4 regions of the Cellulosimicrobium sp. PMB13 genome follow, and region 3 is predicted to be linked to each of the others. Evidence: riboswitches for the same ligand, from Rfam matches in the RefSeq annotation. Region 3 holds a riboswitch; each other region holds the start of a gene.

Region 1 (7,202 bases), 1.2 Mb from region 3:
ACTACTACCGTGCGATCTCGGGCGAGCACCCGGACTGGGACGAGTACCGCGCGGCGATGGTCGCGCAGGGAAAGTGCCTCGTGCGCGTGACGATCACCCGCTGGGGCCCGGTCGCGACGGGCGGGTTCCCCCCGCGGCTCGCGGACGGGTGACGCGTCCCGCCTGCCGGGCGTAGCCTGCCGACCGTGCCGATCACGCTGTGCGTCCTGCTGTGGCCGACCGACGACGCCGAATCGTTGGCCAGGTACGAGGACGAGGTCCTCGCGCTCGTGCCCGTTCACGGCGGTCGCGTGGTGCAGCGCGTGCGCGCGCTGCCCGGCCAGGACCCGACCGCGCCCTGCGAGGTGCAGGTCATCGAGATGCCCGACGACGCGGCGCTCGCCGAGTACATGGTGGACCCGGCGCGTGTCGCGCTGGCCGAGGTGCGCGACCGGGTCGTGGCACGGACGGACGTCGTGCGCGTCGCCCCGGTGCCGAGTGGTCCCGCCTGAGCGGGCCTCAGAACAGCACCTGCTCCACGCCGCCGCCCGCGAGGTCGAGCGCTCCGCCGTCGACCGGCATGCCGGCGAGCGCTCCTCCGGCCGCCGACGGGTCGGCCGGGCGGGCGAGGCTGCCGCGGGGGTACGCACCGTCGACGGGCGGCTCGGCGGCACCGAGCCCGCCGAGCTCGCCGCGCCGGTAGCGACCCTCGACGCCCGACGGGCCACGGTGGCCCGAGACGGCGAAGCCCCGCGTCTCGAGCATGGGGCGCACACGGTCCCACAGCCAGGACCGGTAGGCCTTGGACGCGTACGTGCCACGGTCGTAGACCCGTTCGTACCCGGGGACGAGGCGCGGGTGCTCGCGCGCGAGCCAGGCCATGAACCACTCGCGCGTCCCCGGCTTGAGATGCAGCGGGAGCACGGTGACGCCGGTGGCACCCGCGTCCTTGACCGCGTCGAGGAGGTCGGTGAGCGCGCGCGTGGAGTCCGTGAGCCACGGGAGCACGGGGGCGACCATGACCCCGCACGGCAGCCCGGCCTCGCGGATCGCGCGGATCAGGTCGAGGCGTGCCCGGGGGCTGGGCGTCCCGGGCTCGACGGACGCCTGGAGGTCGGGGTCGAGCAGCGCGAGCGACACCCCGATCCCGACCTCGACGCGTGACGCCGCGTCGACGAGCAGCGGCAGGTCGCGGCGCAGCAGCGTGCCCTTGGTGAGGATCGACAGCGGCGTGCCGGAGTCCGCGAGCGCCGAGACGATCCCCGGCATGAGCCGGTACCGGCCCTCCGCGCGCTGGTAGGGGTCGGTGTTCGTCCCGAGCGCGACGGGCTCGTGCGTCCACGTCCGCTTGGCCAGCTCGGCGCGCAGCACCTCGTCGACGTTGACCTTGACGACGACCTCGCGGTCGAAGTCGTCGCCCGCGTCGAGGTCGAGGTACTGGTGGGTGGGGCGCGCGAAGCAGTTGTGCGAGACGACTCCGGCCGCGACGAAGTCGCGCGTTCCCGTCGTGATGTCGACGAGCTCGACGAGGTCGTCCGCGCCGCCGAGCGCCTCGAGCGACTCGACGCGCAGGGCGTCGCCGCCGGTGACGTCCCGCCCGAGGAGGGGCGAGGCGCCGGGACCCTCGTCCGCCGCAGCCGTGGCGGCGAGGTCCCGCAACCCGCTCCGTCCCGGGCCGACGAGGACGTCCCCGAGCGCGAGGTGGGCGCGGTGGCCCGCGCCGGCGACCACGTGGCGCCAGCCCCGCTCGGTGAGGAAGCGGTGGTCGGCGCTCGCGACGAGCCGGGTACCGTCGGCGAGCGTCACCCGGTAGGCGCGCTTGCGCGTGGTCCAGCGGTCGAGCACGCGGGTGCGGACGTACCGCCGGTAGGCGCCGTGCGCCTGGGTGCCGACGATCTCGTCACCCACCTGGAGCTCGCCGGCGGGCCGCTGCGTCCCGTCGGCGAGGAGCACCGGTGTCTGCGGGCTCAGGCAGTACGAGCAGGCGTGGCTGCACCCGCGGTACGGGTTGACCGTCCAGCGGAACGGCATGCGCGACATCGCGGGCACCTTCGACAGCGCGCTCTTCGCCGTCACCTCGTGGAACGTGATCCCCGCGAACTCGGGCGTGCGCACGCTGCGCACGAGGCCCACGCGCTCCAGCCCCGGGAGCGCGCCGTCGTCCGCGCCGATCGCTTGTCCGTCCCACCTCACCCCCTGATTCGAACAGGTGTTCGAACTCGTGTCAAGGCGCCGGAGCGGACCCTCGGTCCCGCACGGGGGTCGGGCGCGGGTCGCGGCCCCCGAGCTCGGCCACGCGGTCCCAGACCCAGTCGGCCATCGACGGCGCGACGGCCTCTTCGGGGTACCCGGGGCGACGCCTGACCAGCGCTCCGAACGCGACGACCACGAGGTAGGCCCCGGCGTCGTCGGTCATCACCTGCTCCCCCGCCTCGTCCTCGGGCCAGTCCGGATGGGCCGCGGGGTCCGCCTCGATCTCCGTGCACAGGGCGACGACCTCCGCCGCCGACATCAGGCGGAACGGCTCGGCCTGACCCCACACAGCACCGGAGCCGGGCCGCTGACCGTCGTGCCAGGTCAGGAGCGCCTCGGCGGCCATCGCGCCGATGTGCTCGGTCTCCGCCTCGTCGCCGAACGACGCGCCGGGTCGCAGCGTCGCGCGCAGGTCCGCGGGCATCACCTGGTCCAGCGCGGCGAGAGCGGAGCGCAGGTCGGTGCCGAGCTCCTGGTCACGGAGCTCGCGCCACGCCGTCTCGAGCACCCCGGAGCGACGGATGTCCTCGAGGGTGTAACCCTCCGCGTCGGCGTTCTCGACGACTCCCTGCAGCGTCCGGGCGGTCCCCACCAGGTTCTGGAACAGGTCCTCGGTCGGGTTCTCCCGGAGGAGGCGCAGCCCGAGCCGCTCGGCGTCGTCGAAGCGGTACTGCAGGAGGTAGGCCCACCCCAGCATGAGCGCGACCCAGGGGCTCGCCGCCTCGGCCCGGATCGCCTCCTCGGCCGCGCGGACGAACCGGTCGACCGGCGCGTAGGTCCGCAGCAGGTGCACGGCGCGCTGCCCGAGCGCCCGGGGCAGCTCGTCCGGCGCCGTCCGCGCGCACCGCTCGACCGCGTCGTCGAGCTGGGACCAGCCGGACTCGTGCTCGCCGCCGAGCGCCAGTGCGGCCCCGAGCTCCATCCAGTCGTCCCACTGCTCGTGGTCCTCTCGCAGCACCGTGTTCGCCCACCGCAGCGCCTCGGGGTGGTCGTCCTCGGCGAACGCCAGGTGCCTCAGCGCGCGGGCCGCGTTGACGAACTGAGCGTCGCGACGCCCGGCGACGTCGAGGTAGAGGCGCCGGGCCGCGTCGGTCTCGCCACAGACCTCACGGTGGCTGCCGAGCAGCAGGGACACGCCGCTGCGCTCGGGCTGGGCGGCGAGCACCTGCAGCGCGAGCTCGGCGACCCGAGGATGCGTCGGCTGGGCCGCGAAGAGCTCCCAGGCGAGGTCCAGGCTCCGCTCGACCGCGTCGTCGACCTCGCTCACCGCGTCGCCTCGTCCGCCCACCCCTTGAGCACGGCGAGGTTCGCCAGCGGGACGTGGTGACCGATCCGCGGGTGGTCCAGCGTCACACCGACCACGCCGACGGCACCGAACGAGGCGAGATAGTCGATCGCCGCCGGCACCGGCACGCCGATCAGCGGCGCCTCGTCACCCTCCGCGCCGACCAGGCCCAGGGCACGAGCGGCCTCGCGCGCGCGAGCGGCGCTGCTGTAGAGACAGATCATCGGCCCCTGCGCCGACGCGACGCCGTAGGGACTGGGCCGGTCGGCGGAGCCTCGCGCGATGAAGAACCACGTCGTCAAGCGGGTCGTCTGCCGCCACAGCGCGATCTGCGCCGTCGTGTCGCCGGCGGGCGCTGCCCTGACCGCCTGGTCGAGGCGGTCCAGCTCGGCGACCAGCCCGGGGTCGTTGTCCTCGCTCATCGTGCTCCTTCGTCGTCGGAGATCTGGACCACCCCCGGCGTCCGGTCGCCCGGCCGGGGTCGTCCGCGACGCGCCCGCCCGAGCGCCGGTCGGTACCGACCGTCCCCGCGCGTCTCGCCGGTCGCACCCTCTCACACCGCTCGCCGAGGACCGGGCGACGCGTCCCGCACCGTGAGACGACGGGATTGTCCTCGCGAGGAGGAGGCCCTAGGGTCGGCCCGAACGCCCCCGGGGAGCGCACGAGCGCTGAGAGTGCCGGCCGGACATCCGTGTCCCACCGGCAGACCCGTGGAACCTGATCTGGTTCGTACCAGCGAAGGGAGCAGGGCCGACGTCACCGTCCCCTGCGCCCGCACGCGCCCGCACGGGTCCGCACGGCCGTGCAGCGGGGCACGTGCGCGCGCAGAGGGTCGGGACGCGCCGTCGTGCACCCGTCGCGGCCCGACGAAGGGACCCGCATGACCGAGCCCACCGCACGACCCACGACACGGCCCACCGCACGACCCACCGCACGACCCGTCACGCCCGGGCCAGGAGCGCCCCGACGGCGCCGCGGCCTGACGCTCCACGAGACCGTGCTCGTCGCGGTCCTCGGCGTCGTGTTCGGCTTCGTGTACTGGGCCTTCGTCCAGCTCTGGGCGCCGCTCCAGCTGGCGATGGGACCGCTCGCCGACCTCGCCGCGAACGTGCTCGCCGGCGCCTGGATCGTCGTCGGACCGCTCGCGACGTACATCGTGCGCAAGCCGGGCGTCGGGATCCTCACCGAGACGCTCGCCGCGCTCGTCGAGGTCGTGTTCCTCGCCTCGCCCGCCGGACCGCTCCTGCTGCTCGTCGGGCTCGTGCAGGGTGCGGGAGCCGAGCTGCCCTTCGCCCTCACGCGCTACCGCCGCTACGGGTGGTGGGTCTTCGTCGCGTCCGGCGTGAGCGCTGCTCTCGTCACGTACGCGTTCAACGCGGTCCGGTTCGGGTGGCTCGGGCAGGACTACGCGACGCTCCGGCTCGGCATCCAGGTCGTGTCGTGCGTGCTGCTGTGCGGGATCGCGGCGCGCCTGCTCGGCGACGCGCTCGCGCGCACCGGCGTCCTCGACGCGTTCGCGATCGAGTCGCGCCGTGGCTGAGACCGGCCGACGTCCAGCGGCACCGGGGACCGTGGCCGTACGGACGCGGAGCCTGTCCGTCGGCGTCGGTCACGACGGCGTCCCCGTCCTCGACGACGTGAGCGTGGACGTCGCCGAGGGGACCGGGCTGCTCGTCGTCGGACCGTCCGGGTGCGGCAAGTCGACGCTGCTGCGCGTGCTCACCGGCGTCGTCCCGCACACGCTGCCCGGCCACGTGACCGGCGACGTGGAGGTCGCGGGCCACGATCCGCGCGAGGTCGCCGTGGCGCGCCTGGCCGCGGACGTCGGTCTCGTGCAGCAGAGCCCCGGCGACCAGCTGTGCCTCGGCCGCGTCGAGGACGAGCTGCGCTTCGCTCTCGAGAACCGGGCCGCCGACCCCGCCACGATCGACGAGCGATCCGCGCACGCCCTCGCCGCGGTGGGGGCCACGCACCTGCGCGCACGGTCGACCCACGCGCTGTCCGGCGGCGAGGCGCAGCGCGTCGCGCTCGCCGCCGCGCTCGTCACCGATCCCGCGGTGCTCGTCCTGGACGAGCCCACCGCGCTCCTCGACCCCGCGGGCGCCCGCGAGGTCGGCGGCGTGGTCTCGCGGCTGGCCCACGGCTCCCTCCCCGCCGACGGCGCGGCGCGGCGCCGCACCGTCGTCGTGGTCGAGCACCGCCTCGACGAGCTCGGCGACCTGCCGGGCGCCACGCTCGTGCTCGACGACGCCGGACGCGTCGTCGCGCACGGCCCCACCCGCGTCGTGCTGCGCGAGCACGCGCAGCGGCTCGTGGAGCTCGGCTGCTGGCTCCCTCTCGACGTCGTGCTCGAGGCGGCCGGCGCACCCGGCCCCCTCGGCTCCGACGTCACCGACACCTGGCTCGTCGACCTCGCCGCCGCGTCGCCCACCGCCCCGTCGGCCGACGGCCCAGCACGCGTCGCGCTCCGTGCCCGCTCGTTCACGGTGACCCGGTCCGGGGCGCCGGTCGTGCACGACGTCGACCTCGACCTGCGCGCCGGTGAGGTGCTCGCCGTCGTCGGGCCCAACGGGAGCGGGAAGTCCACGCTGCTGCGCGGGCTCGCCGGGCTGGAACCGCGATCCGGCACGCTCACCGTGGCCGGACCGACGCCCGTCGCGATGGTCTTCCAGGACCCCGAGCACCAGCTCCTCGCGCGGACCGTCCGCGACGAGGTCGCCTGGTCACCGCGGCTCGCCGGCGTCCCGGACCTCGACGAGCGCGTCGCGCGGACGCTCGCGGCGTACGGGCTCGGCCACCTCGCCGACGCGAACCCGTTCCGCCTCTCCGGCGGCGAGCAGCGCCGGTTGTCCCTCGCGACCGCGACCGTGCTCGATCCCCCGGTCCTGCTCGCGGACGAGCCGACCTTCGGCCTCGACCGCGCCCAGGCCGACGCGTCCGGCCGCGTCCTGCGGGACCTCGCCGACCGCGGGGGCGCCGTCGCGCTCGTCACGCACGACCTGACCCTCGTCGCGCGGATCGCCGACCGCGTGGCCGTCGTCGTCGACGGCGAGGTCGTCGCGGACCGCGAGACGTCGGCCGTGCTCGCCGACGACGCGCTGTGCGCCGGTGGACGGCTCGCCCGGCCGCCGCTGCTCGAGTGGTGGGCGCGCACGGGACGCGGCCGGGGGGTCGGGCTGCGCGCGCTCGTCCGGGCGCTCGACGACGCCCTCGCCTCCGGCTCGCGGCCCGGCCGCGCCCGCGTCCCGGCGGTGCACGCATGAGCCCGCTCGCCCGGTGGAACCCGACCGTGAAGCTCGCGACGGTGCTCGCGCTGTCGACGGCGGCTCTGCTCGTGACGGACCCCGTGACGCCCGCGATCGGCTACGTCCTCGCCGTCGCCGCCCTCCTGGTGCTCGGGCGGGTGCCGCTGCGCGCGGTCGCCCTGGGCCACGTGCCGTTCCTGGCGTTCGCGGCGAGCCTGCTCGTGGTGAACGTCCTGACGCGCTCCGGCGGCGACGTGGTCGTCGTCGGCCCGGTCACCGTCGGCGCGACCGGCCTGACGATCGGCGCCTCGCTCGCGCTGCGCACGCTGTTCGTCGGCGTCCTGTCCCTGACGCTCGTGCTGACGACGGATCCCGTCCGCCTCATGACGAGCCTGCACCAGCACGCCCGGCTGCCCGCCACGTGGACCTTCGCCGTGCTC
Region 2 (7,202 bases), 590 kb from region 3:
CGCCTCGCCCGCCTCGCGCCCTGCGAGCGCGACGACGCGGACAGTGCCCGCGCCGCCCACGCCGCCCGCGCTACCCGCGCTACCCGCGCTGCCCGGGAGCGCGACGTCGACCGTGACCTCCGTCGCGCCCCGACGGAACACGCTCCCGACGACCGTCCCGCGCCACGGGCCAGGGCGAGCGGCCACCCCGTGGACCGGCGACCCCGACACGTCCGGCGTCCCGGCGACGCGCAGCCCCCGCGGCCCGACCGCCAGCATCCCGTCGCGCGCGTCAGGGTGAGGGGACACCCCGGTGAGCTCGCGGCCTGCCAGGTCGGAGAGCGGGAGGAACGCCTGGTAGCCCAGGAACTCGGCGACGCGGCGCGACGACGGCTCGCGCCACAGCTCCTCCGGCGGCGCGACCTGGAGCACGCGGCCGGCGTCCATGACCGCGACGCGGTCGGCCACGGTGAAGGCCTCGTCGTGGTCGTGCGTGACGAACACGGCCGTCGTGCCCGTCGCCTGGAGAGCGGCGCGCAGGTCGAGCGCGAGCCGCTCGCGCAGCCCCCGGTCGAGCGCCGAGAGCGGTTCGTCGAGCAGCAGCAGGCGCGGGCGGGGAGCGAGCGACCGCGCGAGGGCGACGCGCTGGCGCTCGCCGCCGCTGAGCGTCGTCACCGCGCGCCGCTCGTACCCCGCCAGCCCGACGACGCCCAGCAGCTCGCGCACCCGGTCGTCGCGCTCGGCGCGCGGCACGTCCGCGATCCCGTAGGCGACGTTGCCCGCGACGTCGCGGTGCGGGAACAGCTGTCCCTCCTGGAACATGAGCCCGAACCCGCGCCGGTGCACGGGCACGCCCGCGAGATCGTCGCCCGCGAAGCGCACCGTGCCGGCGGCGACCGGTTCCAGTCCCGCGACGGCGCGCAGCAGGCTGGACTTGCCGCACCCGCTCGGCCCGAGCAGCGCGAGCACCTCGCCGGGCGCGACGTCGAGCGACACCCCCGCGACCGCCGTCGTGCGCGGGTCGCGGCGCGAGGCGCCGTCGTAGCGCACGACGACGTCGCGCACCTCGAGCCCCGCGCCGTCCGCCGCGTGCTGCGCGGGTCGCGGCGCCGGGCCCTGCGCGACGGTCCGCGCAGTCGGGTCGGTCTGCACCATCAGAACTCTCCTCCGGGGCGGTCGCCGCGCAACCGCTCGGCGAGCAGCATGACGACGGCGGTGAGCAGGGCCAGGACGACGCTCGCCGCGAGCGCCATGCCCTGGTTCTCGGCGCCGGGACGGCCGACGAGCCGGAAGATCACGACCGGCAGGGTCGCGGTGTCGGGGCGCGCGAGGAACGACGTCGCGCCGAACTCGCCGAGCGAGACCGCGAACGCGAACCCGACCGCGAGGCCGAGCGACCGCGCGGCGATCGGCCCGTCGACGCTGCGGAACACGCGGCCCGGTGCGGCGCCGAGGGTCGCGGCGGCCTCCCGCAGCCGGGGATCGATCGCGCGCAGCGTCGGCAGCACGGTGCGCACGACGAGCGGGATCGCGACGACGGCCTGCGCGATCGGGACCAGGAGACCCGAGGTGCGCAGGTCGACGTCGAGCCCCAGCGGCCGGTCGAGCGTGATGAGGAACCCGAACCCGACGGTCACCGCGGAGACGCCGAGCGGGAGCATGAACACCGAGTCGAGCGCCCCGATCGCCCGGCGGCCCGTGCGCGACCGCGGGCGCCGGGACACGACGAGCGCGACGAGACCCCCGATCGCGACCGCGAGCACCGTCGCGAGCGCCGCGGTGCGCAGCGAGTTCCCCGCCGCCTCCCACACGGTGACGGACAACGCGTTGCGACCGCCCGTCGTGCCGAGGTTCGCGTAGTTGTCGAGGCCCCACCCGCCGCCCGGCACGCGCAGCGACCGCACGACGAGCGTCGCGAGCGGCAGCCCGACGAGCACCACGACCACGACGGCGGTCAGCGCGGCGGGCAGGAGGTCGCCGCCGGGGCGTCCGCGCACCGGGCCGCGCGCAAGGCCGCCTGCCGAGCCACCCGTCGATCCACCGGCCGGTCCGCCAACCGGCCCGCCAGCCGGTCCGCGCTGCCACAGGCGCAGCGGGTGCGCGGCGCTCGACGCGGCGGTGAGCGTCAGCGCCCGCTCGCGCCGGGCGCGCGTGCGGTTCGCGACCGCGAGCGCCGCGACGACCACAGCGAGCTGCACGACCGACAGGACCGCGGCGGTGCGCAGGTCGAGGAACTGGGTCGTCTGGATCCAGATCTCCGTCTCGATCGTGCCGTAGCGGATGCCGCCGAGCACGAGGACGACGCCGAAAGCCGTCGCGCAGAAGAGGAACACGATGGACGCGGCGCTCGCGATCGCCGGGGCCAGGGCGGGCAGGGTGACGGTCCGGAACGCGCGCCACGGCGTCGCGCCGAGCGCGCGCGCGGCCTGCTCGGCACGCGGGTCGAGGTGCTCCCACAGCCCGCCGACCGTGCGCACGACGACCGAGTAGTTGAAGAACACGAGCGCCACGACGATCGCGGCGAACGTCCCGTCGAGCCGCAGGAACCCGAGCGGCCCGCCGTCGACGAGCAGCGTGCGGAACGCGACGCCCACGACGACCGTGGGGAGCACGAACGGCACGGTGACGAGCGCGCGCAGGACGCGACGCCCGCGGAACCGGCACCGGTACAGCACGTACGCGCCGGGAACCCCGAGCAGCAGGGAGAACGTCGTGCCGAGCACGGCCTGCCACAGCGTCAGCCCGACGATCCGCCACGTCCGGGGAGCGGAAAACACCTCCGCGAACCCCGAGAGGTCGAGGCCGCCGTCGGACCCCACGAACCCGCGCGCCACGAGCGACACCACCGGCCACACGAAGAACACGCCGAGGAACGCGAGCGGCACCGCCGCCGCGACCCCCCACAGCACCCCGCGCCGAGCACGGGACCATCCACCCCCGAGCACGGGGTTGCCCACCGGATTCCGGCGAGACCGGTGGACAACCCCGTGTTCGGCAGGCGGCCGGGCGGTGGTCAGTCGACGACCGTCGCCGTCCACGCCTTGATCCACTCGTCGCGGTGCGCGTCGATGTCCTCGGGTGCCACCTCGAACGGATCGTCGGAGAGCGGCGCGAACTGCTCCCACTCGGCGGGCAGCGCGACGGTGTCGTCGACGGGGTACATGTACATCTGGCCCGGGACGTCGGCCTGGAACGTCTCGCTCACGAGGAAGTCGACGAGCTGCTGCGCGCCCTCGGGGTTCTCGGCCCCGGCGAGGACGCCCGCGTACTCGACCTGGCGGAAGCACGTCTCGAGCAGCGCGCCCGTCGTGGACGACGTCCCGTCCTCCGAGACCGTGAACGCGGGCGAGGTGGAGTACGACAGGACCAGCGGCCGGTCGCCCGCGCCCTCGCCGCCGGAGAAGTCGACGGAGTACGCGTCGGACCAGCCGTCGACGACCTTGACGCCGTTGGCACGCAGGTCGGCCCAGTACTGCTCCCACCCGTCCTCGCCGAACGCACCGACGGTCGCGAGGAGGAAGGCCAGGCCGGGCGACGACGTCGCGGGGTTGGTCACGACGAGCAGGTCGCGGTACTCGGGCTCCGTGAGGTCATCGAGCGTCACGGGCTCGGGGACGCCCTGCTCGGTGAACCAGGTGTGGTCGACGTTGACGCACACGTCGCCGAGGTCGACCGGCGTGAGCTCGCCGTCGCCCACGGCGTACTGCTCGGCCGACGCCGGCAGGTCGGCGGGCGTGTACGGGTCGAGCACGCCCTCGTCGATCGCCCGCGTCGCGAAGGAGTTGTCGATCCCGAAGACGACGTCGCCGAGCGGCGATCCCTTCGTGAGCACGAGCTGGTTGACGAGCGCGCCGCCGTCGCCGGGCGCGACCTGCTCGACGGTGAGCCCGCTCTCCTCCTCGAACGCGGCGAGCACGTCGTCGCTCACGGCGAAGGAGTCGTGCGTCACGAGGGTCACGGTGCCCGACGACGCGTCGTCGCCCCCGGCCGCGTCGTCGCCCCCGCTGCACGCGGCGGCCGCGAGGAGCGTGACCACGGCGAGGGACGCCGTCGTGACGTGCCGGCCGGACCGTGGCGCCCGACGGCGGGTGGTGTGCTGCATGTGTCCTCCCAGGACGTTCAGGAGGGGTCCATCCGCACGCGACGGCCGTGCCGACGCGGACGGGTGATCGAGATCCCGACTTCCTCCACCGGTGCTAACCGGATCAGGTTCGAGGGTCTGCGGTGGTCCGCACTCTCAGCTCCTCAGGAGCTCCCCTGTCGTTCCCGTGGAGCCTACACCGGGCGGCGGTGGGCCCAGACGATGTCGACGACCATGCCCAGCACCATCAGGCCGAGCGCCGGCCACAGGGCGATGACGCCGAACCGGACCGGCAGGTCGACGCCGAGCGCAGCCACCACCGTGACGGCGACGATCCACACGACGGCGACGACGGCGCTGACCTTGGTCCACCACGCCGCGTCGCGCAGCCGCTTGGGTCCCTCGGGGAATCGTGCGGCGTACTCGTCGGGCGCCCCGAAGAACTCCTCGAGCACGATGCCCTCCTGCGCGTGGGCGTCCACCTCCGCGACGATGTCGGCGACGTCCTTCTCCGCAACGCCTCGAAGGCGCAGCGCGAACGCCAGGTCCCGTTGGTACGTCATGCCCTCTCCCCCCTGTCCGCCAGCGCGTCGAGCTGCGCCAGCACCGTACGGATCGCCTCGTGGTCGTCGCGCAGCCGCTGGGCGCCGCGTTCCGTCAGCTCGACCACCTTGCGTGCCGGGCCCGAGCCGTCGACGTCCCAGCGGGACGTCAGCAGCCCGTGGTGCTCGAGCTCCCGCAGGAGGGGGTAGAGCGTCCCGCCCTGCACCCCGGTGAACCCTGCGGAACGGAGCTGGGCCACCAGCGCATACCCGTGGTTCGGGGACACCTGGAGAGCGGACAGCACCGCGGTCGGGAGCACCGCCCGCTGCACGTTCTCGACCGTGTCCGTCGACGCCATACGGGAAGCGTAGGGCTTGCTAGTGTGAATCTCTACCTATTGTTGCGTGATGCATAGGTCGGCGGATCGACCACACCACGGACGGGACGGGAGCGGCCCTGGAAGCGCCGTGCACGCGCCCTGGGTCGTGGTGCGCAGGACCACCCGACGAGATGCGAGAAGTGGTCCTGGCCGGCGTCGCCCGCGGGACAACTTCTCGCATCTCACGGCGCACGCGCGCCGGCGCCGGACTTCCTACTACGGTGGTCGCAGCACACCCGGGCACCGCCGGGCCGCCGACCGATGGAGGAGCACCCGTGGCAGACACCGAGGAGAAGGCCACTCTCGCCGTCAAGGTAGGGACCGTCGCGCTGACGTTCGCGGCCGGCTGGGCGGCGCAGAAGCTCGTCACGGTCGTCTGGGCGAAGGTCACCGGGCACGACGCCCCGAAGGACCTCGACGACGAGGAGGTCGGCATCGTCTCGGCCGTCACGTTCGCCGCCGTCGCCGCAGGGGTCGGCGTCCTCGCCCGCCGGTTCGCCGGCAAGGAGGCCAAGCGCGTCGTGACGCGCTTCCTCTCCTGAACCGGCCCCGGGACCGGCCCGCCGTGACCCAGGCCCCGGTACCCTGGCGCGCGTGACGGATCCCGTCCCCATGACCACTCCCCCCGCGTCGACGACGACCGACGCAGACCCGAGCGACGCCGCCGGACCGACCGACGAGTCGGTGCTGCGCGCGGGCCTGCGCGTCCTCGCGGACGCAGGCCGCCTGCTCGCGCGGCACTGGCCTGCCCTCGTGGCGGTGGCGGTGCTCGCGCAGGTCGCCCACGAGCTCGCGCTGCGGGCCGCGCTCGCCGTCGCGCCGTCGTCGGGCGAGCTGGGGCTGCTCGTCCTGTGCTTCTCGCCGCTCGCGACGGTCGTCGGCATCGTCGTCATGCTGCACGTGCTGCGGCGCGAGCCGCGCGACGACCGTGACCGCATCGAGGTGCGCGCGCTGCTCGGGTCGATCGCGTCGGTGCTCGTGCCCTACCTCGTCATCTACGAGTTCTACGGCGGGCTGTCCTCCGACTGGCAGGCCTACGTCGACTCGGCGGCGCTCGACCACGCGTTCGCCGCGGGTGCCGGGATCGAGACCGCCAACCCGGTCCCCGAGGGCTTCGGGCTCACCGTCGTGCTGCTCGTGGCCGGCGCGCTGCTCGCCCGCACCCTCCTCGAGCGCGTCGCGAAGCGCCTGGAGCGGGGCGTCGTCGAGGCGGGCGGGGAAGCGCGGCGCAGCGCCCGCACGGCTGCCGTGCGCATCGCCGCCGGGTACTGCGAGGTCGTGTGGATCGTCGTCGGCGCGTTCACCGTCACGGCGGTCGTGGGGCAGGTCCGCGACTGGTGGACCTCACGCGTCGTCGTCGTCGAGGTGACGACGTGGTGGGACGGCGTCGTCGCGCGCGTGGACCTCCTCCGGCCGCTGGTCGACGCCCTCGGCCCGACGACGTCGCTCCTGCTCGCCGGGATCGTCACCGGGCTCGTGGTCCCGCTCGCGTGGCTCACGCTCGGCACGATCGTCTACGGCGTAGAGGCGATCGACGTCGTCGACCCCGTGCACGCGCCGGCCGACGCCGGGGGACGGACCGCCCGCGTCGTCGACCGGTTCAACCGCACGCTCGGCGCGAGCGGCGCACGCAAGGCGTGGGAGCTCATGCTCGACCCGGGCCGGCGCTTCGGCGGCCTCGTCGGCGCGCTCGGCATGCTGTGGCGCAGCCGGTGGAGCGCGGTGCTGCTCTTCTGCGTCGCGTTCGCGCTGCTCACTCTGGCCGAGCAGGTCGTCTTCACGGCCGCCCAGGCCGTTCTCGGTCAGCCCGGGGTCGTCGTGTGGCGCGCGGTGATCGGGCCGCTCGAGACCGTCGCGACCGTCGTCGTCCAGGTCCTCACGACCGTGCTCCTCGCCGCCGCGGCCGACGCCCTGCTCGCGAATCTCGGGCTGCCGTCGGCGCTGCGGACCCGTCGTGCGCAGCGCGCGCCGCGAGACAGCGACGCACGGCCGAGATAGCGACGTACGGCCGAGATAGCGACGTACGGCGCCCAGAACCTGGGTGCTGTGCCCGTACATCGCTATCTCGGTGACCCTGGACACCTCAACCTCGCGATCAGCGCACGGAGAGCGACCAGTAGTCCGGGAGGAGCTCCGGCTCGACGAGGCGCACCTCGGCGGGCTCGGCGTCGTCGGGCGTGAGGAAGTACTGCGTGGCGCGGCTCGAGACGGCACCCGTGC
Region 3 (7,202 bases):
CCACGGTCACCGCACCGCCCGGTACGACGAGCGCGAGCGACCCGTCGTCGTGCGACTCGACCTCGAGGCCGCGGCCGTCCGCGTAGGCGAGCACGGCCCGGCGGTGGTCGACGACCGTCACCGACAGCAACCCTTCGCTCAGCGCGCGCACGACCCGCGGCACGCTCGGCGGGGGCAGCTCGAGGGTCTCGTGCTCGAGGAGGAACCAGGCGCGCGTACCGCCACCGACGGGTGCGCCGTAGTGCGTGAACGACCCGGTCGTCGTCTTGGCCGCGAGCGTGAGGCGGTGCGGCAGCTCCGCGGAGAGCGAGACCTCGGCGGTCGTCGTCTCCGGCAGCCCGGCGCCCCGCGTCTTCTCCGCCGCCACGAGGACCTCGTCAGGGAAGCCGTTGATGTTCTGCCAGGCCCACATCCAGGTCCCGGGTCCCGGCGCGGACGTCCCGAGGAGCTGGAGCCGGCACTCGGTGACGACGCCGGTGGCGGACGTGAACGTGAACGCGCCCGTCGTCAGGTCGGCGTGCCACGCGTCCTCACCGTAGAGGTCCGCGAGGTGCAGCATGTGCTCGTGGGACAGGAACGCGGCGTCGTCGACGAGGTCCTGGAGGACGGGCGGCTCGGTCATGGTTCGAACGTAGCGCCGTCCGGTGCGCCCCGGCGGGCAGCGACACGGGGCCGCACGGAACGCTCGCGGGATCAGGCCGCGACGAGCGCCCGATGGTGCGCGACGCGCGCAGACACGGCGCCACCGGTCCTCGCGCCGCGCGGCCGCGCCCCCAGTGCCGCGCGCGGGGACGGTCGGGCGCCGGCGGACGACAGGACCAGCACCGGGCCCACGGGACGCAGCTCCTCCCCCGCCCGGGCGACGAGGTCGACGAGCCGGATCCCGAGCGCCGCGCAGACCGCCGCGAGGACCTCCGACGACGCCTCCTTGCGACCGCGCTCGACCTCCGACAGGTACGCCGTCGAGACCCGCGCCGCGGTGGCGACGTCGACGAGCGTTCGCCCCTGCGCGAGCCGCGCACGACGCAGGATCCCGCCCATCACGTGGCGCAGGAGCGGCTCGGCACGCCGTGCCGCCCCCGGCCGTGACGTGGCTGCGTGCCCGGTCGCGACCGCCTGTCCGTCCATGCCGGTCACGCTACCCGCGCCCCGGTCCGGTCGTCGCCGGACCGGGGCACGGATCTGCTGTCGGCGTAAGGCTCACCAGTCCTCGAGCGTCTGCGCCATCTGCCAGAACCGGGTCTCGTGCCGGCAGCTCAGCTCGAACGCCCGCTCCATGCGCGCGCGCTCGGCCTCCCCGGCGTCGGCGGCGAGGGCGTCGAGGCGTGCCCGCAGGTCCGCGAGCACGCCCTCGGTGCGCTCCGCCGCGTAGAACTCCCACCATCCCGCGAGCGGGTGGTCCGCGGCGATCGCGCCCGGCGTCGTCGCGCGCTCGTCGAGCCAGAAGCGCCGCGCCGACCAGATGTACGTCCACGGGCACGGGAGCAGCGCGGCGAGCAGCACGCCGAGGGAGTCCCGACCGGCGGCGAGCATGTGGTCGACGTACGCCTGCGCGCTGGGTGCGAGCCGCGAGACCTGCGCGTCCTCGTAGCGCACGCCGAGGAAGTCGCACATCGCGTGGTGCGCGTGGGACTCGTCGTCGAGCAGGAAGCCTGCCTTGCCGTGGAACCACGCGGCCCACGAGCGGTCGGGCGCGAGCGCCATGCCGAGCCCGTAGCAGCGCAGGTAGGCCGTCAGGTACTGGTGGTCCTGGCCGACGTAGTGCCGGACGGCGGCCGGCTCGACCGTCCCGTCCCGCAGCCCGGCGAGGAACGGGTGGTCGTAGAACTCGGTGAACAGGTGCGCGTACCGACGGCCGAGCCCGGCGGTGAAGCCGTCCTCGTCGTCGGCGACGAGAGCACCGGGGTTCCCGGTGGTCGGGTTGGTCAGGGTGGTGATGGCAGACGTCGTCATGCCCACGTTCCTCCGCTCGTGCTAGCGAGATCAGGTTCGACGGGTCCGGGCGGTCTACCGCTCGTCTCAGTCCCTCGGCCCGGCGCTCGTCGCCCGGGCGGGACACCCCGCGTGGTTCGTCGGCACCCTAGCAGCCCCCTCGCCGCGCCCGCCGGACGGTCCGGCGAGCGCGAGCGTCCGGGCGGGTCGACCATGGACGCATGTTCCGGAGCCTCTTCCCGATCCTCACGGTGGCCGACGTCGAGCGGTCCCTCGGCTTCTACCGCGACCTCCTGCGCGGCAGCGTCGCGTACGCGTTCCCCGACGACGGCCCGCCCGTGTACGTGAACGTGCACGTGGGCGGGTCCCCGCTCGGGATCGGGCTCGCCGACACCGCGGACGTCCGCGGCGGCGCGACGCTGTGGGTGTACGTCGACGACTGCGACCGTGCCGTCGAGCACCTCGCCGCGGCGGGGGTCACCGTCGTGGAGCCGCCGACCGACCAGCCCTGGGGCGAGCGTGTCGCGCGCGTGCAGGACCCCGACGGCAACGTCGTGGTCCTCGGCCAGGAGGCCGCGCCGCCCGCCGAGCCGGACGGACCGACGGGGCTCTCGTGAGCGTGCCCCCAGCGGGACTCGAACCCGCACTGCGCCGGGTTTAAGCCGGCCGCCTCTGCCAGTTGGGCTATGGGGGCGCTGGCCCGAGACTACCCGGACCGTCCCGGCCACCCCGGGGCACGTACGGTCCGCGGTCGTCGCCGGGGACGCCACGAGGGGCGGGCCGCACGCGCGGCCCGCCCCTCGTCGTCGGGCACGTGGGCTGTGCGCCCGGTACCCGTCAGGTGCGCGTCAGGAGGCCTTGGCCGCCGGCGTCCTGGAGTCCGAGTCGATCGTCCCCGCACCCGACTCTGCCGCGGCGGCGGAACCCTGCGCGGTCTGCTTCACGGGCTCGCCGTCCTTCTTCGGCGGCACCGACGCCGTGCGGAACTCGGCGCGCGGGTCGTGCAGCGAGCCGAGGGACACGAGCTCGCGGCCCATGAGGAACTGGCCCATCCAGCCGATGAAGATGCGGATCTTGCGGTTGCCCGTCGGCATCGCCATGACGTGGTAGCTGCGGTGCATGAGCCACGCAAGCACGCCGCGGAGCTTGAACACGCCGAACAGCTCCGCGACACCCTTGTACAGACCGAGCGAGGCGACGGTGCCGACGTTCTTGTGGCGGTACTCGACCGGCGGCTCGCTGTGCAGCTCGAGCGCGAGGTTGTCGGCGAGGCGCGTGGCCTCACGGATCGCGTGCTGGGCGTTCGGGGGGCAGAACTTGCCGGGGTTGAGCACGTCCGGCACGGCGGCGCAGTCGCCCGCGGCCCACGCGTTCGGCACGACCTCGCCCTCGGCGTCCGCGACCTGCAGGGTCGGCAGGACCGTGACGCGGCCCAGCTTGTCGACCGGGAGGTCCGAGGCCTCCTTGATGACCGGGTTCGCCTTGACGCCCGCGGTCCACACGATCGTGTCCGAGTCGAACTCCACGCCCGTGGACGTGACGACGTGGCCGTCGACGCACGACGAGAGGAACGTGCTGAGGTGGAACTCGATGCCGCGCTTCTTGAGCTCCTCGAGCGCGTACTCCGCCATCGGCTCGCTGAGCTCCGGCAAGATGCGCCCGGCGCCCTCGATCATCACGAAGCGCAGGTCGCGCTCCTCGATCGTCGCGTAGTTGCGCGTCGCGTAGCGCGCCATGTCCTCGATCTCGGCCAGCGCCTCGATCCCCGCGAACCCGCCGCCGACGAACGTGAACGTCAGCATGCGGCGACGCAGCGTCTCGTCCCACGTGGACGACGCGACGTCCATGCGGTTGAGCACGTGGTTGCGGACGGCGATGGCCTCCTCGACGTTCTTGAAGCCGATCGCGGTCTCCGCGAGACCCGGGATGGGCAGCGTGCGCGAGACCGAGCCCAGGCCCACGATGAGGTGGTCGTAGGTGACCGAGTAGTCGTCGCCCTCCTCGGGGTGGATCGTCACGCGCCGGTTGCCGTGGTCGATCCCGACGACCTTGCCCTGCAGCACGTCGACGCCCTTGAGCGCGCGGCGGTGCGGCGCGACGACGTCGCGACCGTCGATCGACCCGGCGGCGGCCTCGGGGAGGAAGGGCGCGTAGGTCATGTACGGGCGCGGGTCGACGACGACGATCGCCGCCTCGCGGCGGCCGAGCTTCTTGCGCAGGCGACGAGCGGCGTACAGACCCACGGAACCGCCGCCGAGCACGACGACGCGCGGCACCTTGCGGGGCCGCGGCGAAGCGGTCTGGGCACGGCTGACCGAGGTCAGGTCATTCTGAGGCATGGTTCCAGAGTATTACTGCTCCCGGACCACGCGAGCCCGGGCGTCCGTCAGACGGGCGTGATCCCGCGCACGCCGGACCGCGCAGAGCGGTCGGAGCGGGCGAACAGAGCGGTCGGAGCGGGTGAAATCGTGCGGAACCTGACCTGCCGAACCCCGGGTTACGCGCGCATCAACCCGCTGATCGCGACGTAACCCGGGGTTCGGCAGGCTCAGCCGACGGCCTCGACGACCGGCGTGGGCGTCGCCGTCGGGGGCAGGACGACGCCGGCCGGGGCGTCGGTCACCGGGGTCTCGCCGCCCGGCGTCCCCGCCGCCGGGGCCTCGGACTCGTCGTCGCCCGGCGCGGCCGGCTCGTCACGCTCGTCCGTGCCCGACGGCGCGCCGTCGTCCGTGCCGCGCGTCGCCGGGATCTCGGTGGGCGCCTTGAGGAACGGCCACGGCATGTCGTGCGTCCGGGTACCGGTCGCGGGGACAGGCCGCCCGTCGTCGTCGGCGTACTCGACGTCCTCCTCCGCGACCGCACGCAGCGGGTACACGTTCCAGCGCTCACGGCCGTCGGTCGAGAGCGTGGGCTGGAAGTACCACGACCCGTCGACCTCCGGCACCGACCAGGACTGGTACGCGGCGTCCACGCCGACCGTCCGCACCGGACGACCGCGGTCGTCGAACACCTGGACGTCCCGGACCGGGTTGCCGTCCGCGTCGTAGACGAACAGGTTCGAGACCTGGACGCCGTCGACCCACACGCCGTCCGCCCCCTCGGGGACGACGCCGCCGTCGTACGACACGGGCTGGCCTCCCCACGATCCGCCCGTCGCCGCCTGCACGCCCTGCTGGTACCCCTGCTCGTACGAGACGTGGCTCGCGGGACCGGCGCTCGCGGTGGCCGCGAAGGGGAGGGCCAGGACGGCCGCCGCGACGGAGACGTACCGCACGGCGCGAGGCATCCAGGCGAGCGGGAGCCAACGGCCCCGGCCCCACTGGACGCTCACGACGACCGCGGCGAGGAGCAGCAGCCGTGCGGACAGGTCCGGCGGCAGCACGGCGACGGCGTAGCCACCGAACGCCCAGAGGACGGCCGTCGCCGCGACCCAGCCACGCAGCACCCACCACACGGGCGTGAGCGCGCGGAAGAACTCGCGCACCGTCGCCCACTGCGGCGTCGAGGTCACCGGCTGCCACAGCGAGCGCCAGCCGGAGCCGAGGATGCCGCCGAGCACGAGGAGGCCGCCACGAACCCCGATGCGGGGACGCCGTCCGGGGGCCGGTGCACGGGGCGGGAGCCCGGCCGCCTCGCGCAGCTCGTGGGCGTACGCCTCGGCAGGGCCGAAGAGCGCCACCAGGTCGAGGGTCGTGTCGTCGGCGCCCTCCGGCGACACGGCGGCACGCGGCAGGGCGCCCGGGGCGTCGACCACCGCTTCCGCGAGGTCGGCCTCGAGCCCGTCGGCGAGCTCCTCGACCTGGTCGGGTCGCAGGTCCGCGAGGTGGCTGCGCACCTCGTCCGCGTAGGCGCGGACGAGGTCGTAGAAGGCGAGGCCGGTGGGCGGCCCGGCGGGCGTCGTCGTGCTCATCAGGCAGCCACCTCTCGCGTGCGCAGGATCGCGGAGACCGTGCCCGCGAACGTCTGCCACTCCTTGCGGTGCAGGTCGAGCATCGCCCGGCCCTGCGGGTTGATCCCGTAGTACTTGCGGTGCGGGCCGGCGTCGGACGGGACGACGTACGTCGTCAGGGCGCCGTTGGCGTACAGACGGCGCAGCGTCCCGTACACCGACGCGTCGCCGACGTCCTCCAGACCGGCCGCGCGCAGTCGGCGCACGACGTCGTACCCGTACCCGTCCTCGTCCGCGACGGCCGCGAGGACCGCGGCGTCGAGCACCCCCTTGAGCAGCTGTGTGGCGTCCACCGCATCCTCTCCCCTGTCACCGGTCGACCGCGGCCGCGGTCGTGCTGTGCACACTACCGCGCTGTGCGTAGTACTGCGCACCACGACACTCCGGCACGGCGACACTCCGGTCCCGCAGTCTCTCCCCGGGCATACTGCTGCCGTGCCGATCACCGACCCGCCGACGGAGGCCGACCTGCTCCGGGCACGGCTGCGCACCCAGCGGCGCTTCCGCCGCACCGAGGCCCTGGTCGCCGCGCTGACGCTCGCCCTCGTCCTGGCGACACTCCTCGCTCTGCCCCCCGATGCGGACCAGCACACCGACGAGGTCACCGGCGCGATCACCGCGATCATGGTCCTGATCGGCCTGCAGTGGGCGCTCACGCTCCGGCTCGGCTGGCGCGTGTACGACCAGCCGGCGAGCAGGGCCCTCCGGCGCAAGGCCCCGTTCCGCGGCTGGTGGTTCACCCCGTCCACGCCGCTCCTCGCCGTCGTGCTCGCGCTGCCGTGGGCCCTCGACGGCACGTTCGGCACCAAGGAGTCCATCGCCATGGACCTGTGGTTGCTCTTCCTCCTGTTCCTGATGGCCGCCGGGCTCGGCCTGCTCGCGGTCCCGACGGTGCTCGCGCCGATCGAGATGCTCCTGCGCGGCGTCGCCACGCTCGTCGCGGCCCGGAGCGCCGCGGACCGACGAGAGGGAACCGGCTACCTCTGGGGCGCGTTCGGCATCGGGGCGCTCACGACGTTCGTGCTGGTCGTCGGCGCCGGCGCAAACTTCGGGACGAGCGGCCGCGCGGCCTGGGGCAGCGTCGTCCTCGCGCTGCTCGGCGTCCCGCTGGGCTACGACGTCCGGAGCCCGGTGCTCCTGTGGGTCGGCCGAGTCATGTTCTACGCCGCGCTCACGTACGTGGTCGTCGCGGTCGTCCGCCGTCGGCGCGCGTCGCGCAAGACCACCGCCGAGTCGTGACCGCCGCCCCTGAGGCGCGCGAATCAGGGGCGGAGAGTCACGTCTCGGCGGTCGGCGTCGCCGCAGGCGGGGTCAGGGGACC
Region 4 (7,202 bases), 2.1 Mb from region 3:
TCGCGAGCGCGGCATCGGACGCGGTCCCGATCCCCGCGTCGAGGATCACCGGCACGCGCGCCGAGGCCGCGATCGCGTCGATGTTGCGCGGGTTGAGGATGCCCAGCCCGGTGCCGATCGGCGCGCCGAGCGGCATGACGGCCGCGCAGCCGACGTCCTCGAGCCGCCGCGCGACGATCGGGTCGTCGTTGGTGTACGGCAGCACGACGAACCCGTCCCGCACGAGCTGCTCCGCCGCCTCGACGAGCCCGATCGGGTCGGGCAGGAGCGTGACGTCGTCGGCGATCACCTCGAGCTTGACCCACTCGGTCCCGCACGCCTCGCGCGCGAGGTGCGCCGTGAGCACCGCCTCGCGGACCGAGAAGCAGCCCGCGGTGTTGGGCAGGGCCCTGATGCCGAGGCGGTCGAGCAGTCCCCAGATCCCGGCGTCGGCCGGGTCGCCGCCCGCCCGGACCGCGACGCGCCGCATCGCGACGGTCGTCAGCGCGGTCCCGGAGGCGACGAGCGCGTCCTCCAGCGTGAGGAGGTTCGCCGCGCCGCCGGTGCCCATGACGAGCCGCGAGCCGATCGCCGTCCCGGCGACGACCAGGGGGTCGTGCAGCGCGCCGGCCCGTTCCTCGACCCCCGGGTCCGGGGTGCCCGGGGCCGAGGTGCCCGACGCCGCGACGTCCGTCGGCAGGACCGGGTCGGCCGGGTGCGTGGTACCGGTGGCGTGCATGCACATCTCCTTCAGCCGCCCTGGACGGCGGTGACGATCTCGACGCGGTCGCCGGGCGCGACCACGGTGCTCGACCACGTGCCGCGCGGCACGACCGCGTCGTTGATCGCGACGGCGACGCCCTGCGGCGACCCGTCGGTCACGTAGGCCGGGACGAGCGCGGCGACGAGGTCCTCGACGCCGGTGGTCGCGTCGAGCGGGAACTGCTCGCCGTTGACGAGCGCGGTCGGTGCGGGGGTGGGGGACACGAGGGTCATCCTCTCCGGGTGGAAGGGGTCGTCGACGGGGTGCCGTGACGCGCGGTGTAGGTGCCGAACCCCGGGTTGTGTGCGGTTCCAGCCTGTGATCAGCCCATAGCTCGGGGTTCGGCACCGACGGCACCCGGGGTAACGGGGGTACCGATGGCACCCGGGGCAGCGAGGGCACCGACTGCGCGGGCGGGGCGGACCGGGGCGTCGGTGAAGCGGTCGGGATGCGCTGCGGCGAGGGCTGCCGCGGCGTCGGCGGCCAGGGGCTCGCCCGTCAGGCCCGCGACGACGGCCTCGGCGGTGAGCGGCGCGAGCAGGACGCCGTTGCGGCCGTGCCCGGCGGCGACGTGCAGGCCCGGGACGTGCGTGGCGCCGATCAGCGGCAGGTTGTCCGGCGTCGCGGGGCGGGCGCGCGGCGTGACGTCGACGATCGCGGCCTCGTCGATCCCGGGCAGCAGCGCGCGGGCGTCGCGCAGCAGCGCGAACACCCCGCCGGCGGTCGCGCGACGGTCGTCGGGGTTCTCCTCGGTCGTCGCACCGATCACGATCTCGCGATGCCCGGCGTAGCCGTGGCCCTGCCCGTCGGGGACCGGGTCGCGCGGCACGACGTACACGGGCCGACCCTGCACGACGCCGCGCACGACGTGCTCGAGCGCGAGATCAGGCCCCGCGTCGAGACGCAGCGTCTGGCCCTTGACCGGGCGGACCGGCACGACGACGCCCGGCACGCCCGACGCCAGCGCACCGGACTCCCAGCCCGCTGCGAGCACGACGGCACCGGCGCGGTGGAGCCGGCCCGCGTCGTCGTGCACGCCCGTGACCCTCCCCGCCGCGTCGAGCGCGAGGTGGGTGGCCCGGGCGCGCACGACGGCGGAGCCCGGCCCGAGCCTGTGACCCGCACCGGGTGCGGCAGCACCGCGCACTGCGAGCGCTCCGAGCAGCGCGGCGTGCGTCGCACGCGGGTCGACGGCGTGTTCGTGCGGCGCCCACGCGGCGCCCGCGACGCGCTGCCCGAGGTGCGGCTCGCGCCGCCGGGCGTCGGCCAGCGTGAGCTCCTGCGAGTCGAGGCCGTGCGCGGCGTGCAGCGCGAGCACGCGGCGCAGGAGCGCGAGGTCGTCGGTGTCGTACGCGACCGTGAGCGTCCCGGCGGTGCGCAGGCCGACGTCCGTCCCCGTCGCGCGCTCGAGGTCGACGGCGAACCCCGGCCACGCGCGCGCCGCCGCCAGGTGGAGTGTGAGGGCGTCGTCCTCGCCGAAGTCGGCCTCCGTGACGGGTGCCAGCATCCCCGCCGCGGCGTGCGTCGCGCCGTCGCCGGGGGAGGGGTCGAGCACGGTGACGGTCAGGCCCGCGCACGCGGCGCGCCAGGCCACGGCGAGACCCACGATCCCGCCGCCGACGACCACGACGTCGCGCGCGCCGTCGGGCAGGTCGGCCTCTGCGTCCACGGCCAGAGCCGGACGGACGGCGGCGTGCAGGGGGTCCATGTGCGCTCCCTTCGCTGGCATGACCCAGATCAGGTTCGACGGTCGGCTCCTACGCCCTCTCAGCCCCGTGCGGGGCTCCCGTGCTCTCGGCCACAGTACCGGCCGTGGCGGCGCGCCCGCCCCTACACTCCGACGGATGAGCACCGAGACCTCCGTCACCCCGGGCACCGCGGCCCGCGACCGCCTCGCCGCCGCCCGGCTGTACCTGTGCACCGACGCGCGCGAGGAGCGCGGCGACCTCGAGGGCTTCCTGCACGCGGCGCTCGCGGGCGGGGTCGACGTCGTCCAGCTCCGGGACAAGTCGCTCGACGTCGCGCGCGAGCTCGAGCTCCAGGAGCTCGTGGCGCGCGTCGCGGACGAGCACGGCGCGCTGTGGGCGGTCAACGACCGGGCCGACGTCGCGGGCCTGACGGCGGCGCCCGTGGTGCACATGGGGCAGCGCGACCTGCCGGTCGGGGCGGTCCGCTCGCTGCTCGGGGCGACGCCCGTCCTCGGTCGCTCGACGCACTCGGCCGAGCAGGCCGCCGCCGCGGAGGCCGACCCGGAGGTCGACTACTTCTGCGTCGGGCCGTTGTGGGCGACACCGACGAAGCCCGGTCGAGCGGCGGTCGGGCTCGACCTGCTGCGCGACGTCGCCGGGACCCGCCCCACGACGCCGTGGTTCGCCATCGGCGGGATCGACGCCGGGCGGCTGGACGCCGTGCTGGACGCAGGCGCGACGCGCGTCGTCGTGGTGCGGGCGATCACGGAGGCCTCGGACCCCGAGACCGCGGCGCGGGCGCTGCGCGAGCGGATCGAGGAGCGGGCCGGCGCCTGAGGCGGTGTGCCGGACGAGCGCTGCGCGGCGACTATCCTGGACCGGTGACGTCTCCCGCCACCACCCCTGACCACCCCACCACGGCGCAGGTCGCCTCGACGCCGCGCCCTGTGCTCGTCGTCGACTTCGGCGCCCAGTACGCGCAGCTCATCGCGCGCCGCGTGCGCGAGGCCAAGGTGTACTCCGAGATCGTGCCGCACACCTTCACCGTCGAGCAGATGCTCGCGAAGGACCCGGCCGCGATCATCCTGTCCGGGGGGCCGTCGTCGGTCTACGCGGCCGGCGCGCCGTTCGTCGACCCGGCGCTGTTCGAGGCCGGCGTGCCGGTCATGGGCATCTGCTACGGCTTCCAGGCGATGGCCGCGGCGCTCGGCGGCGACGTCGCCCAGACCGGCCAGCGCGAGTACGGCGGCACCGAGGTTTCGGTCTGCGAGGCCGGTGTGCTCCTCGCCGACACCCCCGAGAACCAGACCACGTGGATGAGCCACGGCGACGCGGTGCACCGCGCGCCCGAGGGCTTCGAGGTCCTGGCGACGTCGTCGGGGTCGCCCGTCGCCGCGTTCGAGGACCGGGCGCGTCGGCTGTTCGGCGTGCAGTGGCACCCGGAGGTCAAGCACTCCGCGCACGGGCAGACCGTGCTGGAGCACTTCCTGTACGACGGCGCGGGCCTGGCCCCCGAGTGGACTCCCGGCAACGTCATCGCGGACCAGGTCGCAGCGATCCGCGCCCAGGTCGGCGACGCCCGCGTGATCTGCGGCCTGTCCGGCGGCGTCGACTCGTCCGTCGCGGCCGCGCTCGTGCAGAAGGCCGTCGGCGACCAGCTCACGTGCGTGTTCGTCGACCACGGCCTTCTGCGTGCCGGCGAGGCCGAGCAGGTCGAGCGCGACTTCGTCGCGTCGACGGGCGTCAACCTCGTGGTGGTCGACGCGAAGCAGCGGTTCCTCACCGCGCTCGCGGGCCACAGCGACCCGGAGACCAAGCGCAAGATCATCGGCCGCGAGTTCATCCGCGTGTTCGAGGACGCCGCGCGCGACATCGTCGCCGACGCCGGAGCGCACGGGGAAGAGGTCAAGTTCCTCGTGCAGGGCACGCTCTACCCCGACGTCGTCGAGTCCGGCGGCGGCGAGGGCGCGGCGAACATCAAGAGCCACCACAACGTCGGCGGCCTGCCCGACGACCTGCAGTTCTCGCTCGTCGAGCCGCTGCGCACGCTGTTCAAGGACGAGGTCCGTGCCGTCGGGCTCGAGCTCGGCGTGCCCGAGGAGATCGTCTGGCGCCAGCCCTTCCCCGGCCCCGGGCTCGGCATCCGCATCGTCGGCGAGGTCACGGCCGAGCGTCTCGAGACGCTGCGCGCCGCCGACCAGATCGCGCGCGAGGAGCTCACCAAGGCCGGCCTCGACCGCGAGATCTGGCAGTGCCCCGTCGTGCTGCTGGCCGACGTGCGGTCGGTCGGCGTTCAGGGCGACGGCCGTACCTACGGTCACCCGATCGTGCTGCGTCCGGTGTCCTCCGAGGACGCCATGACGGCGGACTGGACCCGTCTGCCCTACGACGTGCTGTCCGTCATCTCGACGCGCATCACGAACGAGGTGAACGAGGTCAACCGGGTCGTGCTCGACGTCACGAGCAAGCCGCCGGGCACCATCGAGTGGGAGTGATCCCGGCGGCGTCCAGCCGTTCTTCCTACGCCCGTGCCGCGATCTCCGCGGCGCGGGCGTAGGCGTTCTCGACGTCGGCGAGGACGCGAGGCCAGCCCGCCGACGACGGGACGTCGCGGTTGTGCGCGACGATGCGGTCGAGCAGGTCGTCCTCGGTGACCAGGCGGACGAGCGCGTCGGTGAACTCCGCGTCGTCGTCGGCGAGGAGGGCGTCGACGCCGTCGGTGAGCCGCTCCGCGACACCGGACTGAGACCGCGTCACGACGACGAGCCCCGCGGCCTGGCCCTCCAGCGCGGCGATGCCGAACGCCTCCTCGACCGCGGGGGCGGCGAACACGTCGGCACGCGCGTAGAGGCGCTTGAGCTCGGTCGCGGTGAGGCGGCCGGGGAGCGAGACGACGCCGCGCAGGTCGTGCTCGGCGACGAACCGGCGGGCGGTGTCGAGCTCCGGACCGTCGCCCGCGATCGTGGCGTGGAGCGCGCCGTCGGGCACGCGGGCCGCGGCGTCCCGGACGACCTCGAGGAGCGGGAGCACGCGCTTGCGCGGGGCGAAGCGTGTCGCCGCGACGACGTGGACGGCGGACCCCTCCATGCGCTCGCCGCGCTCGGTCCGCGGGATGCGCCACGCGTCGAGGTCGAGCCCGTTGTGCAGGACGGCGACCTCGCCGTGGTCGCCCACGATGCGACGCAGCGGAGCCGCCGTCAGCTCGCTCACGGCAGACCACAGGACGGGCCAGCGCGACCACCGCACGACGCGGTCGAGCGCGGCGAACGCCCGTTCCGCGCCGCCCCAGACCGAGTGGACGGTCAGCACCGCGGGCAGACCCGCCCGGACGACCGTCCGCAGCGACGCCTGCGTGGACGGGGTCAGGACGCCCATGTGCAGGTGCACGACGTCGGGCCTCGCCTCGCGCAGCAGGCGCGCCACGTGGTGGGGGGCGCGGGGATGCACCGGGTAGCCGCCCGGGAACCGGGCCGCGAGGCGGTGCACGGTGACACCCTCGTCGACCTCGGCGGTGACACCGTGCGCGCCCGGACGCGAGGGCGTCGTGCAGATCACCGCGACGTCGTGCCCCGCGGACGCCTGCTGCTGCGCGAGGCGCGCCACCTGGGTCTCGATACCGCCGAGCAGGGGCAGGTAGCAGTCGGTGACGTGGGTGATGCGCACCCCGGAATCCTCCCACCCGGCCTCTCGCCCCGACGACACGCGCACCGACCTGCGGCGACACGCGCCGTCTGCGCGGGCACAACGCGTCCCTGGTCGCTACGGTGGTCTCGAAATGGGTGGTTCGACCGTCCCGCGGCGGCCACGCCTCGCGGGCGGGGGCGCGCCGGACGGGCCAGGTGGGTCCTGACGAAGGAGAAGCGCCACATGTCCAGCACGGTCACCGTCACACCGGCACGAGGGGTCCGGGGCATCGGCCTCGTCTCGATCATCGCCGGCATCGTCCTCATCCTCGCGGGCATCGGCACCTGGATCGTCGTGGCGAACCAGCTGTCGGCCGAGGAGATCACCGTCTCCGACGACGCATCCTTCATGGCGGGGCGGCACGTGAACGGACCGCTCACCGCGTACGCGCAGGCCGAGGTCATCAACAAGCACGCCCTGGAGGCGAGCGGCGGACAGACGTACGCCGAGCTCGACCAGGACGACCCGACGCGGCAGACGGTCATGACGGCGTCGTTCCTCCGGGCCTCGCTGTTCACGTCCGTCGTGGCGTTCGGTGTCGCCGCGCTCGTCGTCGGTCTCGGCATCCTGTTCCTGCTGCTGGGTGTCGCCCTGCGCAAGCTCGCCGGCGGTCCGAGCGTCGCCGTCGAGACCCCGGCGTACAGCTCGGGGGGTGACCTGTCCGGCGTCGGCCGGCACGTCGACCCGGCCTCCGCCCCGGAGGCTCCCGCGTCGCCGACCGCGCCGCCGGTGACGCCGACGACCGTGCCCGACCGGCCCGACCGACCCGCCCGGACCTCCGCCCTCGCGACCCCGGCCGCGGAGGCGCGCGCCGCGGCGGCGGGGAGGACCGAGCCGACCGGCGGCCCGGGCACCGGCTCGCCGTCGGCCCCGGGCGCGAGCCCCGAGGCCTCGCCCCACGACCCCACACCGCCGGTGAACCACTCGACCACGGGCCCGACGCAGTCCCAGCCCCCGTCGCAGACTGCACCCGACGAGCGCCCGGGGGCGCCCACGAGCTGACCAGACGAGCCGGGTGCCGCGGCCTGCCGCCCACCCGGTCGAGACGTCCGTCCGGACGCCGGAGACCCGCTCCTGCTGAGTCGCAC

What was found. Region 3 has a riboswitch for thiamine pyrophosphate ahead of V5D56_RS18935 (TenA family protein). Riboswitches for the same ligand answer to the same signal wherever they lie in the genome.
Region 1: another riboswitch for thiamine pyrophosphate. It lies ahead of V5D56_RS13585 (ECF transporter S component); the one in region 3 lies ahead of V5D56_RS18935 (TenA family protein).
Region 2: another riboswitch for thiamine pyrophosphate. It lies ahead of V5D56_RS01485 (thiamine ABC transporter substrate-binding protein); the one in region 3 lies ahead of V5D56_RS18935 (TenA family protein).
Region 4: another riboswitch for thiamine pyrophosphate. It lies ahead of thiO (glycine oxidase ThiO); the one in region 3 lies ahead of V5D56_RS18935 (TenA family protein).

Annotation. Positions count from the first base shown of each region.
Region 1 covers NZ_CP145910.1:3,018,301-3,025,502, reverse strand. The annotation lists gene V5D56_RS13610 (PPOX class F420-dependent oxidoreductase) at 1-152, shown strand, start outside; gene V5D56_RS13605 (hypothetical protein) at 186-491, shown strand; gene V5D56_RS13600 (Rv2578c family radical SAM protein) at 499-2,172, opposite strand; gene V5D56_RS13595 (hypothetical protein) at 2,204-3,499, opposite strand; gene V5D56_RS13590 (hypothetical protein) at 3,496-3,939, opposite strand; TPP riboswitch at 4,159-4,280, shown strand; gene V5D56_RS13585 (ECF transporter S component) at 4,398-5,057, shown strand; gene V5D56_RS13580 (ABC transporter ATP-binding protein) at 5,050-6,780, shown strand; gene V5D56_RS13575 (energy-coupling factor transporter transmembrane component T family protein) at 6,777-7,202, shown strand, end outside.
Region 2 covers NZ_CP145910.1:281,123-288,324, forward strand. The annotation lists gene V5D56_RS01475 (ABC transporter ATP-binding protein) at 1-1,134, opposite strand, end outside; gene V5D56_RS01480 (ABC transporter permease) at 1,134-2,888, opposite strand; gene V5D56_RS01485 (thiamine ABC transporter substrate-binding protein) at 2,993-4,081, opposite strand; TPP riboswitch at 4,145-4,248, opposite strand; gene V5D56_RS01490 (hypothetical protein) at 4,255-4,623, opposite strand; gene V5D56_RS01495 (PadR family transcriptional regulator) at 4,620-4,961, opposite strand; gene V5D56_RS01500 (DUF4235 domain-containing protein) at 5,258-5,524, shown strand; gene V5D56_RS01505 (hypothetical protein) at 5,577-6,980, shown strand; gene V5D56_RS01510 (hypothetical protein) at 7,078-7,202, opposite strand, start outside.
Region 3 covers NZ_CP145910.1:4,257,232-4,264,433, forward strand. The annotation lists gene V5D56_RS18925 (DUF6882 domain-containing protein) at 1-622, opposite strand, end outside; gene V5D56_RS18930 (helix-turn-helix domain-containing protein) at 694-1,128, opposite strand; gene V5D56_RS18935 (TenA family protein) at 1,201-1,953, opposite strand; TPP riboswitch at 1,944-2,073, opposite strand; gene V5D56_RS18940 (VOC family protein) at 2,154-2,549, shown strand; tRNA gene V5D56_RS18945 (tRNA-Leu) at 2,553-2,626, opposite strand; gene V5D56_RS18950 (NAD(P)/FAD-dependent oxidoreductase) at 2,781-4,271, opposite strand; gene V5D56_RS18955 (hypothetical protein) at 4,481-5,842, opposite strand; gene V5D56_RS18960 (PadR family transcriptional regulator) at 5,842-6,174, opposite strand; gene V5D56_RS18965 (hypothetical protein) at 6,317-7,120, shown strand.
Region 4 covers NZ_CP145910.1:2,151,458-2,158,659, forward strand. The annotation lists gene V5D56_RS09815 (thiazole synthase) at 1-718, opposite strand, end outside; gene thiS (sulfur carrier protein ThiS) at 730-966, opposite strand; gene thiO (glycine oxidase ThiO) at 1,065-2,450, opposite strand; TPP riboswitch at 2,440-2,542, opposite strand; gene thiE (thiamine phosphate synthase) at 2,587-3,267, shown strand; gene guaA (glutamine-hydrolyzing GMP synthase) at 3,312-4,925, shown strand; gene V5D56_RS09840 (glycosyltransferase family 4 protein) at 4,951-6,093, opposite strand; gene V5D56_RS09845 (hypothetical protein) at 6,298-7,116, shown strand.